DNA from 4 places in the Colwellia sp. Arc7-D genome. Region 3 is predicted to be linked to each of the others. Evidence: predicted binding sites of a transcription regulator. Region 3 holds the regulator's gene; each other region holds the start of a gene.

The links. The regulator sigma-54, encoded in region 3, starts transcription at its own class of promoters, with help from an activator protein. The targets are predictions, from matches to a motif close to GTTGGCACGNNNNTNGNNT.
Region 1: DBO93_RS02250 (EF-hand domain-containing protein) is a predicted target of sigma-54. The motif match lies at 1,302-1,320, and genes of this name have one in related genera.
Region 2: xdp1 (exosortase-dependent surface protein XDP1) is a predicted target of sigma-54. The motif match lies at 1,836-1,854, and genes of this name have one in related genera.
Region 4: flgA (flagellar basal body P-ring formation chaperone FlgA) is a predicted target of sigma-54. The motif match lies at 2,010-2,028, and genes of this name have one in related genera.

Annotation. Positions count from the first base shown of each region.
Region 1 covers NZ_CP028924.1:501,437-505,664, reverse strand. Annotated here, with positions in the region: gene DBO93_RS02260 (ATP-binding protein) at 1-590, shown strand, start outside; gene DBO93_RS02255 (response regulator) at 600-1,265, shown strand; gene DBO93_RS02250 (EF-hand domain-containing protein) at 1,373-1,663, shown strand; gene DBO93_RS02245 (hypothetical protein) at 1,674-2,144, shown strand; gene DBO93_RS02240 (YheV family putative zinc ribbon protein) at 2,367-2,573, opposite strand; gene DBO93_RS02235 (ATP-binding cassette domain-containing protein) at 2,692-4,228, shown strand, end outside.
Region 2 covers NZ_CP028924.1:2,706,281-2,710,508, forward strand. Annotated here, with positions in the region: gene DBO93_RS11830 (sterol desaturase family protein) at 1-686, shown strand, start outside; gene DBO93_RS11835 (alpha/beta fold hydrolase) at 752-1,459, opposite strand; gene xdp1 (exosortase-dependent surface protein XDP1) at 1,937-2,833, shown strand; gene prsT (XrtA/PEP-CTERM system TPR-repeat protein PrsT) at 3,002-4,228, shown strand, end outside.
Region 3 covers NZ_CP028924.1:3,891,291-3,895,518, reverse strand. Annotated here, with positions in the region: gene rapZ (RNase adapter RapZ) at 1-252, opposite strand, end outside; gene ptsN (PTS IIA-like nitrogen regulatory protein PtsN) at 259-711, opposite strand; gene hpf (ribosome hibernation promoting factor) at 741-1,028, opposite strand; gene DBO93_RS16875 (RNA polymerase factor sigma-54) at 1,064-2,569, opposite strand; gene lptB (LPS export ABC transporter ATP-binding protein) at 2,630-3,361, opposite strand; gene lptA (lipopolysaccharide transport periplasmic protein LptA) at 3,362-3,841, opposite strand; gene lptC (LPS export ABC transporter periplasmic protein LptC) at 3,873-4,228, opposite strand, start outside.
Region 4 covers NZ_CP028924.1:780,964-785,191, forward strand. Annotated here, with positions in the region: gene DBO93_RS03355 (LPP20 family lipoprotein) at 1-262, shown strand, start outside; gene flgN (flagellar export chaperone FlgN) at 340-771, opposite strand; gene flgM (flagellar biosynthesis anti-sigma factor FlgM) at 797-1,099, opposite strand; gene flgA (flagellar basal body P-ring formation chaperone FlgA) at 1,174-1,797, opposite strand; gene DBO93_RS03375 (chemotaxis protein) at 2,064-2,999, shown strand; gene DBO93_RS03380 (protein-glutamate O-methyltransferase CheR) at 3,039-3,869, shown strand; gene flgB (flagellar basal body rod protein FlgB) at 3,935-4,228, shown strand, end outside.

The sequences.
Region 1 (4,228 bases), 920 kb from region 3:
ATAGTAATATTGCTTCTGCTAATGACGAAGTAAAACATTTACAGTGTTTAATTGATGATTTAAATCAACTAACCAATACTGACATCGGCGGTATGGGTTATCGCAAACAACATGAAGATTTAATGCAATTAATTCAGCACGAGGCAGCTAAGTACCGTGGCTATTTATCAGATGCCAAAATTGCACTTGTGCTTGAATTAAATACTAAAGAAGTTAATATTTATGCTGACAAAACTAGGCTCTATCAATTATTTGAAAATATTATTAATAATTGTATTAAATACTCGAAAGCAAGTGAACTTAGCGTTTCGGCCACGGTTAATAAATTAGAAGAAAATTCAGCAGGAAATAACAAAGGCACTGTTACCATAAAGTTTGAAGATAATGGCATTGGTGTTGATGAACAGCATCTTGTACATTTATTTGAATATTTATATCGCGTAGAAGATTCGAGAAATCGAGAAACAGGTGGCTTTGGCTTAGGCTTATCTATTTGTCAGCATATTGTTATCGCTCACCAAGGAGAAATTAGTGCTGAAAAGTCTGTTTCAGGCGGTTTAGCGGTTATCATTACCTTACCTTTAGCTTAGAGAAACCCTATGCCAGATTCGATATTAATCGTAGAAGATGAAGTTAAACTTGCTAATTTACTGGCAGATTATTTTGCACTTACTGAATATAGTCCGCACTTAATTCATCATGGTGATGACGTTATTGATTGGGTTAAAAAAAATCAACCGAAAGCTATATTGCTTGATATTATGCTCCCAGGTAAAAATGGTATAGATTTGTGCAAAGAAATCAGGCAGTTTTCAAATGTCCCTATTTTGATGGTGACCGCTAAGGTAGAAGAAATAGACCGTTTGCTCGGTTTAGAGTTAGGCGCTGATGACTATATTTGCAAACCCTTTAGCCCGCGTGAAGTCGTTGCAAGAGTGAAAGCGGTACTTAGACGAACACAAACACTTGATAATACTTCCGATATGCTGATACTCGATGAGCATCGGCTTACCGTGGCTTTTCATCATCACGAAGTATCGCTTACCTCTGTTGAGTTTCAACTGTTAAAACCTTTAGCAGGCAAACCCGAGCGTATTTTTACCCGAGATCAACTCATGCAAAATATGTATTCAGATGATCGTATCGTCAATAATCGCACCATTGATAGCCACATAAAAAAATTACGTAAAAAACTCAGTGACATTAGTAATGGCAAAGACTGGATACAATCAGTTTACGGTACAGGTTATCGTTTAGTGCTTTAGTGCTTGAGTTACAAAATTTAACTGACTTTTCTTTTTATTTGCACATTTTTTGCATTTTCTGTTGATAACCTTATATCCGAATTTAGGATAAGGATTAACAACATATTATGTATATGCAATCAAAAACCGTATTAGCCACGGCGTTACTATTCGTTATATTTAGTCAAACTCCGGCACAAGCACAAGAACAAAGCCGAGGCCGACCAGGACCTCCACCCGCTTTTTCATCAATAGATATTAATGGCGATGGTGAAGTCGACTTTGACGAATTTTCTCAACAAGATTTGCCAAGTGGAGATCATCAAACCATTTTTGATGAAATAGACAGCGATAGTAACAGTGTTATTAGTAAAACAGAGTTTAAAAACCACCGCCCACCTGCTAAACAAAAGCGCTAAGGAAAATAAATTGATTAATACAACTAATTTGGGCAGTTCAATGCCGCCGCCGCCTGCTAGAACAGAGCAAAGTTTAACAGCAGATCAGCAGTCGTTAATCTCTGAGACCTTATCTGAATTTGATACTGAAAATCTTAGTCAAGAAGATGCTTTGAGTATTATAGAAACATTTTCACAAGCTAATATTCAACCGGGTGCTGCACTTGAAAAAGCATTATCTAGCGCTGGTTTTGACGCCAAAAGCATAGGTGAACTCGCCAATGTTTCTGAAGGTAGTAGACCACCTCCACCACCGCCGCCAAAACAAAGCACAGAAGAAATTACTTCAATGGTGGATTACCTATCTGAGTTACTAGAAGAAACTCTAGCAGCTAATAATGGCAATAGTCTGAGTGATGAAGACAAACAGTCGATATTAGCGAAAGTTTTTGAAAAATTTGATCTTGAAGAAAGTGACTCTATTATTAATACCAGTGCGTAAAGTATTAATAACTATGCAAAAGTTAACCTATTTAGTGCTTAGGTTAACTTTTATATTTTGAGTGTTAACGCTTTTCAAATGCCGTAATTTATTCCCGTCACTTTTAATGTCACCCTACTAATCATTCCATAACTTTTGCACATTGACAGAACAACGCTTTTTATCTAATAACGCTGATATTATCAAGCCTAGCTAAAAGTATCGTTAACAATGCAAAAAAAGTTACTCTTGTTTAAAAATACCAATAACTTGCTCATTCGGTCTTACTTCTTGCACTACATGCTCTTCGGGTTGCGACATTTGGTGCCCACAACTTACACAGGTTACGGTTTCAACTCCATGCTCCTTAATTAGTCCCATGGTGTCCATTTCTTTACATTTTGGACAGGTTGCTCCGGCTATAAATCGTTTTTTCACTTTTTCACTCAATTTTATTAAATATTTAATTAGATTTAGCAAGATATCTGCTCAGTGCTTCTATTTTACCTTGAACAACCCCCTAAGGAAAAGCGACAATAGCAACCTGCATTAAAATGAGACACGATAAATGATCATAGCTACAGATTTAAGTTTAGCCCGAGGCGCAAAATACCTCATAAAATCATCAAGTTTTACTATACATCCAAATCATAAGGTTGGGCTTGTTGGGGCGAACGGCTGTGGAAAATCTTCTTTATTCGCGAGCTTATTAGGTGCACTTCCTGCTGATATGGGTAACCTTTCTATGCCAACAAGCTGGAAAATTGCTACCGTTAAGCAAGAAACGCCAGCGCTCGATAGATCGGCTTTAGATTATGTTATGGATGGAGATATTGAATTCCGACAATTAGAAGCCAAATTAGACCAAGCACGCGCTGACGATAACGGGACTCTTGAAGCGACTATTATCAACCAAATTGACACCGTTAATGGCTACAGTTTACCCGCACGAGCAGGCGAGTTATTACACGGTTTAGGTTTTGTACAAGAACAACTAGCAAACCCAGTAAAATCATTTTCTGGTGGTTGGAGAATGCGCTTAAACTTAGCCCAAGCTTTGATAAGTCGTGCTGATTTATTATTACTGGATGAGCCCACCAACCATTTAGATTTAGACGCAGTTATTTGGCTACAACGCTGGCTGAAAAGGTTCACCGGCACCCTAGTACTCATTTCGCATGACCGTGATTTTCTTGATGATGTTATTGGCCAAATTCTCCATATTGAACACCAAACTGCAAAACTTTATTCTGGTAACTACAGCGCATTTGAACGTCAACGTGCGGAGCATTTAGCCCAGCAAGACGCTCAGTATCAAAAGCAACAAAAAGAGGTAGCGCATTTAACCTCTTTTGTTGACCGCTTTCGCGCAAAAGCCAGTAAAGCAAAACAAGCACAAAGCCGATTAAAACGTTTACAAAAATTACCTGACTTAGCGCCAGCCCATGTTGATAGCCAATTTACATTCAGCTTTGAACAACCAGATACCCTGCCTTATCCATTATTGGCATTAACCGAAAGCCAATGTGGTTATAGCGATGAAGCTATTATTTTGGAAAATGTAGGTATGACTTTAGTGCCTGGCAGTCGCATTGGTTTACTGGGTCGCAATGGTGCAGGTAAATCAACCTTAATTAAATCACTTGCTGGTGATTTAGCATTACTTCAAGGTGAACGTTATTGCGCGCAAGATCTTCGTGTGGGCTATTTTTCTCAGCACCAGCTTGAACAGTTGCATTTACCTAGTAGTGCGATTGAACATATAACGCGAGCAAAGCCGGATATTACCGAGTTACAAGCGAGATCATTTTTAGGCCGTTTTGGCTTTAGTGGCGACCAAGCTTTAGATAAAGTTGGCACCATGTCAGGTGGCGAAAAAGCGCGTTTGGTCTTAGCCCTTATTGTCTTAGAAAAGCCACAATTGTTGCTATTAGATGAGCCGACAAACCACCTGGATTTAGAAATGCGCCAAGCATTGGTGTTAGCTCTGCAAGACTTTGACGGTGCAATTATTCTTATTGCTCATGACAGATACTTATTAGAGTCTTGTGTAGATGAGTTTTATATCGTTGCTAACGGCCAGGTAACAGAGTTTGACGGTGATA
Region 2 (4,228 bases), 1.2 Mb from region 3:
GCGTACGTTGGTTAGGTAACTTTTCACTTTTAATTATATCGTCAGTCGTCGCTAGATTATTAGTGCCTATTGGTGTTACCGGCATTGCCCTATACGCTTCATCACAAGGGTTAGGGCTATTCAATAATATTAACTTACCAAACTGGCTGATCATCACCTTAAGCGTATTGTTATTAGATTTAATGATTTACTGGCAGCATCGAATATTTCACCTTGTGCCCATGTTATGGCGTTTTCATAAAGTACATCATGCTGATAGTCATATCGATGCCAGTACAGGTTTGCGCTTTCATCCTATTGAAATTTTGTTAAGCATATTACTCAAAGGCTTAGCTGTGCTATTACTCGGAGTACCTGCTATTGCTGTGATTATTTTTGAAGTAGCCCTTAATGGTTTTGCATTATTTAATCATGCAAATATTCGACTACCTCGTTGGTTAGAGTACCCATTACGCGCCATACTGATAACGCAAGTATTACACCGTATCCATCATAGCCAAGTGGTTGAAGAAACTAATAGTAATTATGGTTTTAGTGTCAGTTGGTGGGACAGGTTATTTGGGAGTTATAAATCACAAGCTAAGAAGCCTGATGAAGATTTAGATATCGGCCTTAACAGCTATAAGGCCGATAATAAAACTGCGACGTTGTTGTCATTACTAAAAATGCCTTTTGACAAAAATTAGCCAACAATTTAGTCACTAACCTGGGCACAACGCCAAAAGTTAACGTTAAGCTTGATACACTAGACTTATTTAATTAGATCGTATTGTTTTTGAGCCGTATATGTTTGCAAGCCAAAATGATCTAAATTATAACTATAGGTCGCATTTTCATTATCAATTTGGCTAGAATGAATACCACCAACACGACATGTGCCACTGCCACAAACTATTTGATCACTCCAACTCTTGATAGAATAAACTCGGCTTGCAATTGTTTTCCCCTCTAACCAATCTAAAAATGGGCTCGACACAGATAAACCACTAGCACCACAAGTAGGTGTCCAGACATTCCAAGGATAAGCGCCACAGGTCCATAATCCGCGATATGCACCAGCTACACCAACAAAGGCATCTACCTTATTACTTTTGCCCAATTTTATAACTTGTTGCGCGGCTAGAGTAACGCCCATTGAATGACCAATGATATCAATTTTACCTGTACAAGAACTGGCTATTGCACTGTTAATCGCATTGTTAACGGGCGTTTCTTCTGAGCCACTATGATTGTTATAACTAGCTGAAGACCCGCCCCAAGATGGCCGAAAAACCTCGCTGTCTTTATAATTTTTTGCCTTAAGTAAATCATAGGTGTTATCCCAGTCAGATGGTGTACCGGTATTACCATGCACTAACACCACACTGTCAACACAGGCGGCATAAACATTTTGAGTTGCAAAAGTCAGTAATAGAGAAAGTAGTATTTTGCTTGATGCTTTTAAGGGTATTGATTTCATGTTTGGCTCGCTTATTAATTATAGTTATTTCGAATGTTCATTTAATGAACAAGGTTAACTGTAATAAACAATGCATCTAAAAGAAGTGCTACCTTAGTACTAGTTAAATAAGTGCATGTGCAAAAAAACAAAAAACGCATTATGAGTGATTTAACTGTAACTAACTTTATTGCTATTGTGTTGGATGCAAGAAGCACTAGAGTCTAATACTAAGCAAGACTATTACACCAACTGGTATAACCACTATGATTTTATTTATTATTGCGCTATAATTGACCGAAATATGGAAATAGAAAGTGTCAGAATAATTTACAATAGTACTTAAAAATAAACAATTAATTACTAGTAACTTATTGTATAAAAATGAATTAATTTATTTGGCGCGCTATTTGCTTATAAGTACAATATATAATTTTATCTCTATGTTAGGTTTAAATAAATCTAAATAGTAGTCTTAGTAAGGTAAATGGAGTTTATATGTTAAATAACATAAAAAATATAAGTTTGATCGCTGCGTTATTAGTATCATCGTCAGCTATGGCAAGTGTAACAACTACATCAGGTCATTTTGGTGGCGTTTCTGATACTGGTAACAACTTCAATCAATTTGAAGTTAATTTCGGTGGCGTCGATGTTAAAGTTTCTGGTTGGTCTGACACCGGCAATGTTTCATCTAACCCATCAAACAGCAATGACTTAGATCCAATTATCGAGCGGGCCGTAGATTTCGAAAAATATGGCAACGGTTGGTCAATGAAAAATACTGATGAATCGAGCTCAGGTAACTGCGGTTACTCTCATTCAGCAGATAACCTTGGTTCTGGATGTGATTACCAAGATTACGATTTTTTCCTATTAGAGTTTTCAGAGGCTGTGACACTAAATAGTGCAGATTATAGTTGGAGACACAGAGATTACACACACACCTCAAATGGTTATGTATATACAGAAACTAAATCAGAAGCAACCGCGTCTAACCAAGTTAGTGTAGCTGCATTACGCTCAGGTTCACTTGACCAAAGTACTTGGCAAGATGTTAAAGACAATCAGACAATCGCTTCAAACTGGTCTCAAATGCGTTATTCTGGCACTGATAAGCAAGCTTACTATACTAACTTTGGTCAAACAGGTAGTGGTAACGCTTCAAACTTAGCGAATACAAGCTCAAATTTCTGGTTGATTGGTGCATTAAATGCCGCAGTATTTGGTGGTAATACAAGTTGGGAAGGTGATGACGGCATGAAGTTAGCTGGCATTACTTTTACTACAAGTTCACAATCTCCAGCAACCAGCGTACCTGAGCCGAGCTCAATTGCTTTGTTTGGTTTAGCTATTGCAGGCTTATTTGCCTCTAGTCGTAAGAAGCTAAAGTAATAAATATTTCTTAAGAAAAAAGATGGCTAAGCCATCTTTTTTTATGCCCAAAGCTTTATAATTACTCTTCTCATCACGTTAATTTAACTTATTATTCCTTTTAGAATAGGCTAGATTAAGCAATAATTACTTATGTTAGTTTATTCACTCTTTATATTTTGGATTGCCATGCGATTATTTTTATTCAGTATTTTTCTTATCAGCTCTATTACAGCTGCTGCCAACAACTTTGAAAAAGCCCTCACCGCTTATAATAGTAATCAAATTGAAGAAGCTTATATTCATTTAAAGAATGTTATGCAAGACGAACCTGAAAACCTTTCGGCTAAAGTATTAATGGGTAAAGTATTAATGCATAAACAATATTTTGGTGACGGCATCGCGATACTCGATGAAGCATTAATTGAAGGCGCTGATATTAACTTATTCTTAAATGAGTTAGGCAGTGCCTTGATTATCGCTCGAGAGTATCAACAAGTCATTGATTTAGGGAAAAGTAAATCGTTAAATACCGAAAATAAACTTACATGGTATCTATTGTCGGCTAACGCTTATCGTGCGCTAGACAACATAGAGGAGACTCGTAAATATTTTAAACTTGCGCTAAGCCTAGCACCAACAAATGATCGAGCGCTGGGTTCTCTCGCCGCATTTGAATTAAACCAAAAAAATTACAGCTCAGCAGAAAAATTAATTGATCAAGTCATTACTTTATATCCTGAACAAAGCAGAATTTGGCATCTTAAAGGTCAGCTATACATAAGTAAAAAAGATAATAAAAGTGCTTTAAATGCCTTCGAAACTGCCTATAACATTGATAATAACGACCCTATTGTGCAGCGCTCACTCGCCAATGCCTACACTAATGCTGGCAAGTTTGAAGAAGCACTCTTATTGGTTAATAAAATTTTAATTAATACACCTGATGATCCTATGGCAAAATTACTTCAAAGCGAACTCTTAGCCAATACAGCTAAGTTTGAAGAAGCTAAAGCCGTGCTTATAGACATCAGCCAAAAATTATCCTTATATACCGACGAGCAAAAAAGTACTAACGCCTCACTAACCTATGTTGCTGGTGCTGCGGCATATTTACAAAATGACTTTGAAGTGGCTCAAAAAGAACTACTCGCCTATTTAAGAGATGTACCACAAGACTTTGCCGCTATAAAAATGTTAGTTGACATATATTTACGCCAAAACCAACAAGATAAAGCCTTAGATTTACTTGAAGCGAAAGAAAAACTGATTGTTAACAACTTACCGTTAGCAACAAAACTAATAGATTTATATTTAAACAATCAAAAAATTTATAAAGCTGAGCGATTAATAACAACCTTAGAAGACGAATTTAAAAACAGCCAGGCGTTAATATTTGCGAAAGTGAATTACTTA
Region 3 (4,228 bases):
ATAAAGTAAACTTAGCTCTACGGCATTAGGTAAGTATTCTATAATTTCGGGTACATCGTTAGGGTCAGCAGGTAGGTTTCGAACATCTAGGCTGACGGCAACATTTTCATAATCATTAATGACGGTATGAATTAAAGCGGGTAACAAATTAACCGGTATATTATCTACACAATAGTAGCCCAGATCTTCTAATACGCGTAATGCAACACTTTTACCTGATCCTGAACGACCACTGACTATAATTAACTTCATGGGGACTTAACTCGCCTGTTGGATTAGCTGAAACAGCTCTTGGTTACTTTGGCATTTACGCACTTGTTTGCAAAATTGTTTTTCACGAAAAATTTTTGCGATACTTTGTAATGTACACAGGTGATTTTGGCATTCATTTTCGGGCACAAATAAAGCAATAAAAATGTCCACAGGACGATTATCTATCGCATCAAAATCTATCGGCTCTTCTGTGGTAATAACCACCGCAATGGGTTGGGTAGAATTATCTAAACGTCCATGCGGTATCGCTATGCCATTTCCTATGCCGGTAGAACCCATTCTTTCGCGCTTAACTAGGCTTTCTAGTAGCTGAAAAGTATCGTGTTCAACCAATTTTTCAGCGGCCAGACTACTTAAGTATTCTAGAATACGTTTTTTACTGGAACCCGGTGCTGCACAAATAGTGCATTCCGGGGTTAGGATATCTTGCAACTTCATAAACTTATAAAACCTAAAGCGACTTGGCGCTAATGCTTGTTGATTTTGCCTTTGTATTTCAAAATTTGGCGATCTAATTTATCAATTAATGCATCAATTGATGCATACATATCGTTATGTTCAGCCTTAGCGTGAACCTCCGAGCCCGTTAAATGCACAGTAGATTCAGCGATCTGGTTCAATTTTTCAACCGTTAGTACCACATGTACATTATTAATGTGTTCAAAGTGGCGCTCTATTTTTTCAAATTTAGCATTAACATAATCACGTAATGAGTCGGTAACATCGACATGGTGTCCAGTAAGATTAATTTGCATAAGCTTCATTCCTCTTTTTTGGTGATTAAGGTTGCCTACAATAGGCTTTTACGTTGATTTGACGGCGGTATAGAGAGTGACTCTCGATACTTGGCAATAGTGCGTCTTGCTACTTTAATGCCTTGTTCGGCCAAGATATCGGCGATTTTACTGTCGCTTAATGGCTTTGCGGGTATTTCGGCGGCAACAAGTTTTTTAATTAACTCACGAATAGCGGTTGATGAGCATTCACCACCATTTTCAGTACTTACATGGCTAGAGAAGAAGTATTTAAGCTCAAAAATGCCTCTGGGTGTATGCATATACTTTTGTGTAGTAACACGAGAAATAGTCGATTCGTGCATATCTACCGCTTCGGCAATATCATTTAAAACCATAGGTCGCATAGCTTCAGGGCCATGTTCAAAGAAACCCTGCTGGCGCTGTACAATACAATTGGACACTTTTAACAAGGTATCGTTCCTGCTTTCAAGGCTTTTGATAAACCATTTAGCTTCTTGCAAGTTCGAGCGAATAAATTGACTGTCTGCTGATGATTTCATCGAGCGAGACATGGCAGCATATTGTTGATTTACCGATAACTTAGGTGCTGTGTCTGGGTTTAGCTCTACAGTCCAGCGACCATTTTTCTTTTCAACCGACACGTCAGGAATAACATACTGTTCTTCACTCTTGATAACACTATCGCCCGGGCGAGGGTCTAATGATTGTATTAAGCGAATAACTTCACGTAATTGGTCTTCTTTAATGCGTAACTTTCGCATCAATTGGCGATAATCGCGATTACCCAATAATTCGATATGCTCGGTTACCGCTAACTTACTTTCAGCGAGCCAAGGCGTATCTTTTGAAAATTGGTTGAGCTGAATAAGTAAACACTCTGGAATTGAACGAGCCGCTACGCCCACCGGATCAAAAACGTTAATCCGTTTAAGCACTACTTCAATTTCATCAAGTTCAACACCATCAATGCCTACGCTTTCTAATATCTCGTCTGCAGAAACTGTTAGGTAGCCGGCATCATCTATAGCTTCAATAATAGCGATAGCAATTGTTCTATCGGTATCGCTAAATGGTGTTAGTTCCATTTGCCAAATAAGATGGTCTTGTAAGGAGTCTTTTGTTTCACCCTGATAGGTATAATCTTCTGATGCATGACCAACACCGCCACTGCTCGCACTGGCACTAAAGTTGTCATCCCAGGTTGTATCACTATTTAATTCTTCGGGTATGTCAGTTTTTGCTAGGCCTTCTGATGAGCTTATTTCATCAATAGTCGGTACAGAATCTTCGCTGCCATCTGAGGATATTTCTACGCTATCGCCAATACCAGCGGAGTATGCTTCTTCTAAATTGTCAGGGGTGTTTTCTGAATTGTTGTCGGGAGATTCATCAACTTCAAGTAAAGGGTTACTTTCAAGAGCTTCTTGAATTTCTTGTTGTAAATCCAAGGTCGATAATTGCAACAGCTTGATAGCCTGCTGCAATTGCGGGGTCATCGTTAATTGTTGTCCGATACGGAGTTGCAGAGTAGGACGCATTTACGTTTTCTTTTCCCTGTTCAAGTACATTAGTATGTTACCGAGTAAGTCTGTTATTCACTATAGCGTGAATTGTTCACCAAGGTATACATCTCTTACGTGTTGATTTGCAAGTATTTCAGTAGAGTTACCTTCGGCAATAAGCTCGCCGTGACTAACAATATAGGCATGCTCACAGACATCGAGGGTTTCACGTACATTATGGTCGGTAATTAAGATACCTATGCCACGTTCTTTTAAGTGTAGGATAATTTTTTTTATATCACCTACCGAAATTGGATCAACACCAGCAAAAGGTTCATCAAGGAGAATAAATTTAGGATCTGCAGCTAAAGCTCGCGCTATTTCAACTCGTCGACGTTCACCACCAGAAAGGCTCATGCCGAGGTTGTCTTTGATATGACCAATGTTAAATTCTTCTAATAAATGCTCAAGTTTTTCTTCTCTTTCAACGTCGGTTAGCGTTTTACGGGTTTGTAAAATAGCCATTATGTTGTCATAAACCGTTAGTTTACGAAAAATTGAAGCTTCTTGAGGTAGATAACCAATACCTTTGCGGGCACGTTCATGCATAGGCAATAAGGTTAAATCTTCGTCATTTAAAATAATTGAGCCACTGTCGTTATTAACTAAGCCAACGATCATGTAAAACGAAGTGGTTTTACCTGCGCCATTTGGTCCTAATAAGCCAACAATTTGTCCAGCAGAAACCTTCATGCTAACGTTTTTAACGACTTTTCTGCCTTTGTAGGCTTTTGCAAGGCCAATGGCTGATAATGTTGAAGTAGACATTTACTCTTGCTTGTCCTTAGATTTTTTTGGCAATTCAGTTTTATTTTTTGGCTGCAATACTGTTTCAACCTTAGCATTTTCTAAGCTTTCGGCATTGACATATTCAGTCTCGAAGTTATAGGTAATTTTACTGCCACTTACTTCACTACCTTCTTGGCGTAGCAAAGCATTACCTGAAATAACAACCGTATTCAAATCAGGTTCATAACGAATTTCATTGGCTTGTAAATTGATAGGGCTACCATCTTGCAGCGTTTGCTCAAATGTCGCAGGAGAACCTTTTGCAATATAAATTTTATTATTGCTTTTATCTTGAGTTATCACCTGTACGAGTTCTGCATTAATTGTCAGTGAACCTTGAGAGATAATGACATTATCAATATAACTGAATATTTTATTTTTCAGATCAGCTGCTTGGCGTGAAGAAGAAATTTTAATTTCTTGGTCAACATCGAATTTTTCAGCATTTACTGTCGGCATTAATAATGCAAATGCAGAAAAATAAATAAGGTTATTTTTTAATTTTTTTATAAATGGTTTGTACATGTTCAGTCAATGTCATCTGTGTTGTGTTTAAGTCTACAATTAATCCTGAGCCATACATAGTAAATCCTTTACCTAATATTAAGATTGTTTGCTCTGAGCTGATAATATTTGTTTTTAAGTCCATTTCTAGATTTTTTCCGTGTACTTCCTGTATTAAACTTTCTTCATCAGTGGCGATTAAACGTACGCGATTTTTTAATTTTACACGATTATTATTATATAGCGTGCCTTCATTGGCGGTTATTTGCCAAGTCGGTTTATTGTTTTTTGGGTACAAGGTGTAACGTGGGTATTCAAAGTGTGTGACCTCTAATTGAGCAT
Region 4 (4,228 bases), 1.2 Mb from region 3:
AAAAATTGCTGCCTATGCTGAGCTTGCAGAACAAGTTTATGGGCAAAGTATTGATGGCAAAACCACTATGTCTAATTTAGTGGTAGATAACCAACTACTAAAGGCTTCGGTACAAGGTATTATTCGTGGCGCTAAAGTTGTAAAAAGTTACCCTGTTGGTGACAGTTACACAACAGAGTTAAGCTTAGACTTTAAAGATGTATATGAAATTTATAATGCATCGTCTAACCGTCAAGAAATAAAGCATATCACTTATTATTAGCATTAGTGGCTGAAATTTATACCTAAAAAAACCAGCTTTCGCTGGTTTTTTTAGGTATAAATTCAAAATAAAAGTGCTTAAGCTTTTAACCCTAGGCTACTCAGCCCACCAGAGGTTTTTCCTTTGCTATCATAAGTCATTGATGACTTATTATGATTTTCTAATAAAGAGGTTTTCATTCGTTCAACTGAGAGTTGAGACTGATGAATGATTAAACCATTAATTTGGTTTTGTTTTTTACAGCGGACTAAACACGCTTCAATATCGGCTAACTCTGTGTCGAAATTACCAGCTAACTTTTCTTGTTTGAACTCAAAACTTTGTCCTATAGCATTGTCAATTTCTTGAATCGCTATCAGTAAGTTGTTTTTATCTGAGGTAATACTAATAAGTGCATCAGGGTTTTGTTTCTGAAGGACGTCTTTCTCTGTATTTAATAACGTTTCTAGTTGCATCAACTGAGATAACTGTTGAGAGATCAATTGTTGCGGTGTTATTTTTTCAGACACTTATTACTCCTTTAATTCTTACGAGTTAGTTGAGATCAAATTCAAAGTTAGCAATACTCGCTGCTAGTTTTTCAGGATTAACTTTATAATCACCAGATGCAATAGCATCTTTTAATTCAGCTATTTTTTTCTGGTTTAGCACTGGTGAGTCAGCTGCCTTTTTTTGCAACTCAGTCATCTGTTTTGCTTGTGGGGTAATTGACACCGAATCGCGAGGTGCTAATTTAGCTTGTTGCGATGTATTTGCATTTTCGCTAACTTGCTGTTTAGTTTGAACTTGTTGCTTTACTTGGTTGGTGTTACTCAAGTTATTGATATTAATAGCCATTATTGTATCCTACTTACAACAGTTATTGGTTTCTAACCTTTTATCGGCAAAACAGCAGAAAACTTAAGCAATTATTATAAATTAATTACGACTTGGTTAATAGCGCTAACTTGCCCTTGAACAATTCGTCCAGATTGCTTATTTCGCACGGATATAATTTCACCTAAGCTGCCGTCGTCTAACGCAACGCCAAACGACTTAATCTCAAAGCTATCTGACTTAGCAATGATATTCACAGGCTCATCTTTACAAACAAAGCAGGTGTTTTTATTTGTTATAACGCTACCTTGAGATAAATTTCTTTTGGTGCGCACCCCAGTGGCAAGGCTTGGATCTGTCATCACTGCCCCTCGAATTTGCCCTGAGTCTTTAAATATAAGTTCTATATTACTTTGACTGAGTAAAGTACCTTTGCTGACGCGCATTCGTGTCACTACAACAGGCACTATTGTTTGAATTTTTACCGGTATATATAAATACCAAGAATTTTCGTCGGAACAAACAATTTTAACATTTACGTTTCTACCGTTATGGTTTTCAGGTATATTTGCCGTTAATGGTGACACACAAGATTGTAATGAAATGCGAGGATCTATTTCAGATACTTCGACATTTAGCTTTCCTTGAGCAGGTAAACTCACGTTATTCTCGACATGTTTTTTGATGAAGTTATAGAGATACTCCCGATCAAACGTCATGGCTGAACTCGAATTAACTATGGCTATGTATATAAGGGCTATTGTTAATATTATCTTTAATTGGCTCATAATTTCTTATTTGAATGCTAGGGAAATAAAAATACTCGTCTAAGCTTAATTTAGTTAACTAAAATCAACTCAACTTAAATTAATATACATAACGTCAAAGTATTTACGTTATGCACAGACATTAGTGGTTTTAATGATTGTACAATCAAGAATCGTGCCTTTGTTATATTTGCAATGGCATACCAAAGAGGTTTCTTATGACAGGCATACTAGACTCAGTTAATCAGCGCACTCAATTAGTCGGACAAAACAGATTAGAGCTGCTGCTATTTAAACTTATTGGACGCCAACACTTTGGTATTAACGTATTTAAAGTACGAGAAGTTATGCCATGCCCAAGGTTGACTCAATTACCTAAGCAAGACAAGTTTATCAAAGGTGTGGCCCATATTCGTGGTCAAACTATCTCCGTAATAGACTTAAGTAAAGCGACCGGAGGTCCAGATATTGTTCAAACAGAAAGTAGTTTCGTTATTATTGCTGAATACAACCGAAGCGTGCAGGGCTTTCTTGTTGCGGGTGTTGAACGTATTGTTACGTTGAGCTGGAAAGACATGATGCCACCACCTGAAGGTGCGGGTAAATCTAGTTATTTAACTGCAGTGACTGAAATTGATAACGAAATGGTATCGATTCTTGATGTTGAAAAAATCCTCAATGAAATTAGTCCTATTTCAACTAATTTAAGTGAAGGTATTGCCGATTCTAGCGTTGGCGAACAAATTGGTGAGCGAGTTATTATGATCGCTGATGATTCATCTGTGGCACGTAATCAAGTTAAACGAGCACTTGAGCCGCTTGGACTAACCATGCTATTGGCAAAAAATGGTCAAGATGCCCTTGATCAATTGCACAAAATTGCTGAAGGGTGTCAAAATAATATCACTGAAAAAGTGGCATTATTGATTTCTGATATTGAAATGCCAGAAATGGACGGTTATACACTCACTGCAGAAATTAAAAACAACGACAAGTTAAAAAAGATGCCGGTAATATTACATACCTCGTTAAGTGGTGTTTTTAATAATGCCATGGTTGAGAAAGTGGGCGCTGAAGACTTTATTCCTAAGTTTCACCCCGATGAGCTAGCGATAGCCGTTAAAAAGTGGTTAAAACATAATGAAGTTACTTAATCCGTATTTGTATTATTCAATAAAGGTGGATTATTGCGAGTGTTAGCCAAGCAACTAGATAATAAAAGCTATGATAAATTTCGCATTTTTCTAGAGCAACAATGTGGCATCGTTTTAGGTGAGAATAAGCAGTACCTAGTGATAAGTCGATTATCTCCTCTGATGGAAAGGTTTGACATCAAATCATTGTCAGAGCTTGTATTGCAAACACTTAATCCGGCTAAACGGCAACTGCAGGCGGCAGTTATTGACGCTATGACTACCAATGAAACGCTATGGTTTCGTGACGAGTATCCTTTTGAATTGTTAAAAAATCGTATATTGGCAGAGTTTAAAAATCAGAAAACACCATTAAAAATATGGTCAGCAGCTAGTTCTTCAGGGCAAGAGCCATATTCAATCGCTATGGTTATTTATGAATTTCAAAAAAATAATCCCGGTGCATTTCCAGGTGGTGTTCAAATTATTGGCACTGATATTTCAAATACCATGTTAGAACACTGCAAGCATGCACATTATGACAATTTAGCTTTATCGCGAGGCTTATCTGCTGAACGCAAAAGAAAGTTTTTTGAAACCAGTGATAATGGCATGTTAAAACTCAAAGATGTGATTAAAAACATGGTCAGTTTTCGTCAACTAAACCTGTTAAACAGTTACAGTATAATGGGGCGATTTGATGTGGTTTTTTGTCGTAACGTATTGATTTACTTCTCTCCCGAGTTAAAATCAAAAATAATTTCTCAAATTCATGGCACCCTCAATACAGACCGTTACTTATTTCTTGGAGCCTCTGAATCTCTATCAGGTATTAGCCAAGATTTTAATATGCTTCGTTGCAATCCCGGTATCGTTTACCAAAAAAAGTAACCTCTCTTTAAACCTCTGGCATAAATCTTGAATAAATACCTTCATTCATACGGAGGTATTTTTTTATGGCTATTAGTTTTGAAAAAGCATTTGGTATTTACCCGCAAAGCTTACAGATTCGTGCACAACGTGCGGAGATCATTGCCGGCAATATTGCCAATGCTGATACACCTGGCTACAAAGCCAAAGGAATGGATTTCAAAGCCGCATTAGAACAAGCAGCCTCAAAGCAACAAACAGGCATGACTCGTACCAATGAAAAACATTTCGATGTTCGTATGGAGCTCAATAACGGCGTGGGTTTTCGTACACCAAACCAAACTGATACAGGTGACGGAAACAGTGTAGATGTACAAGTG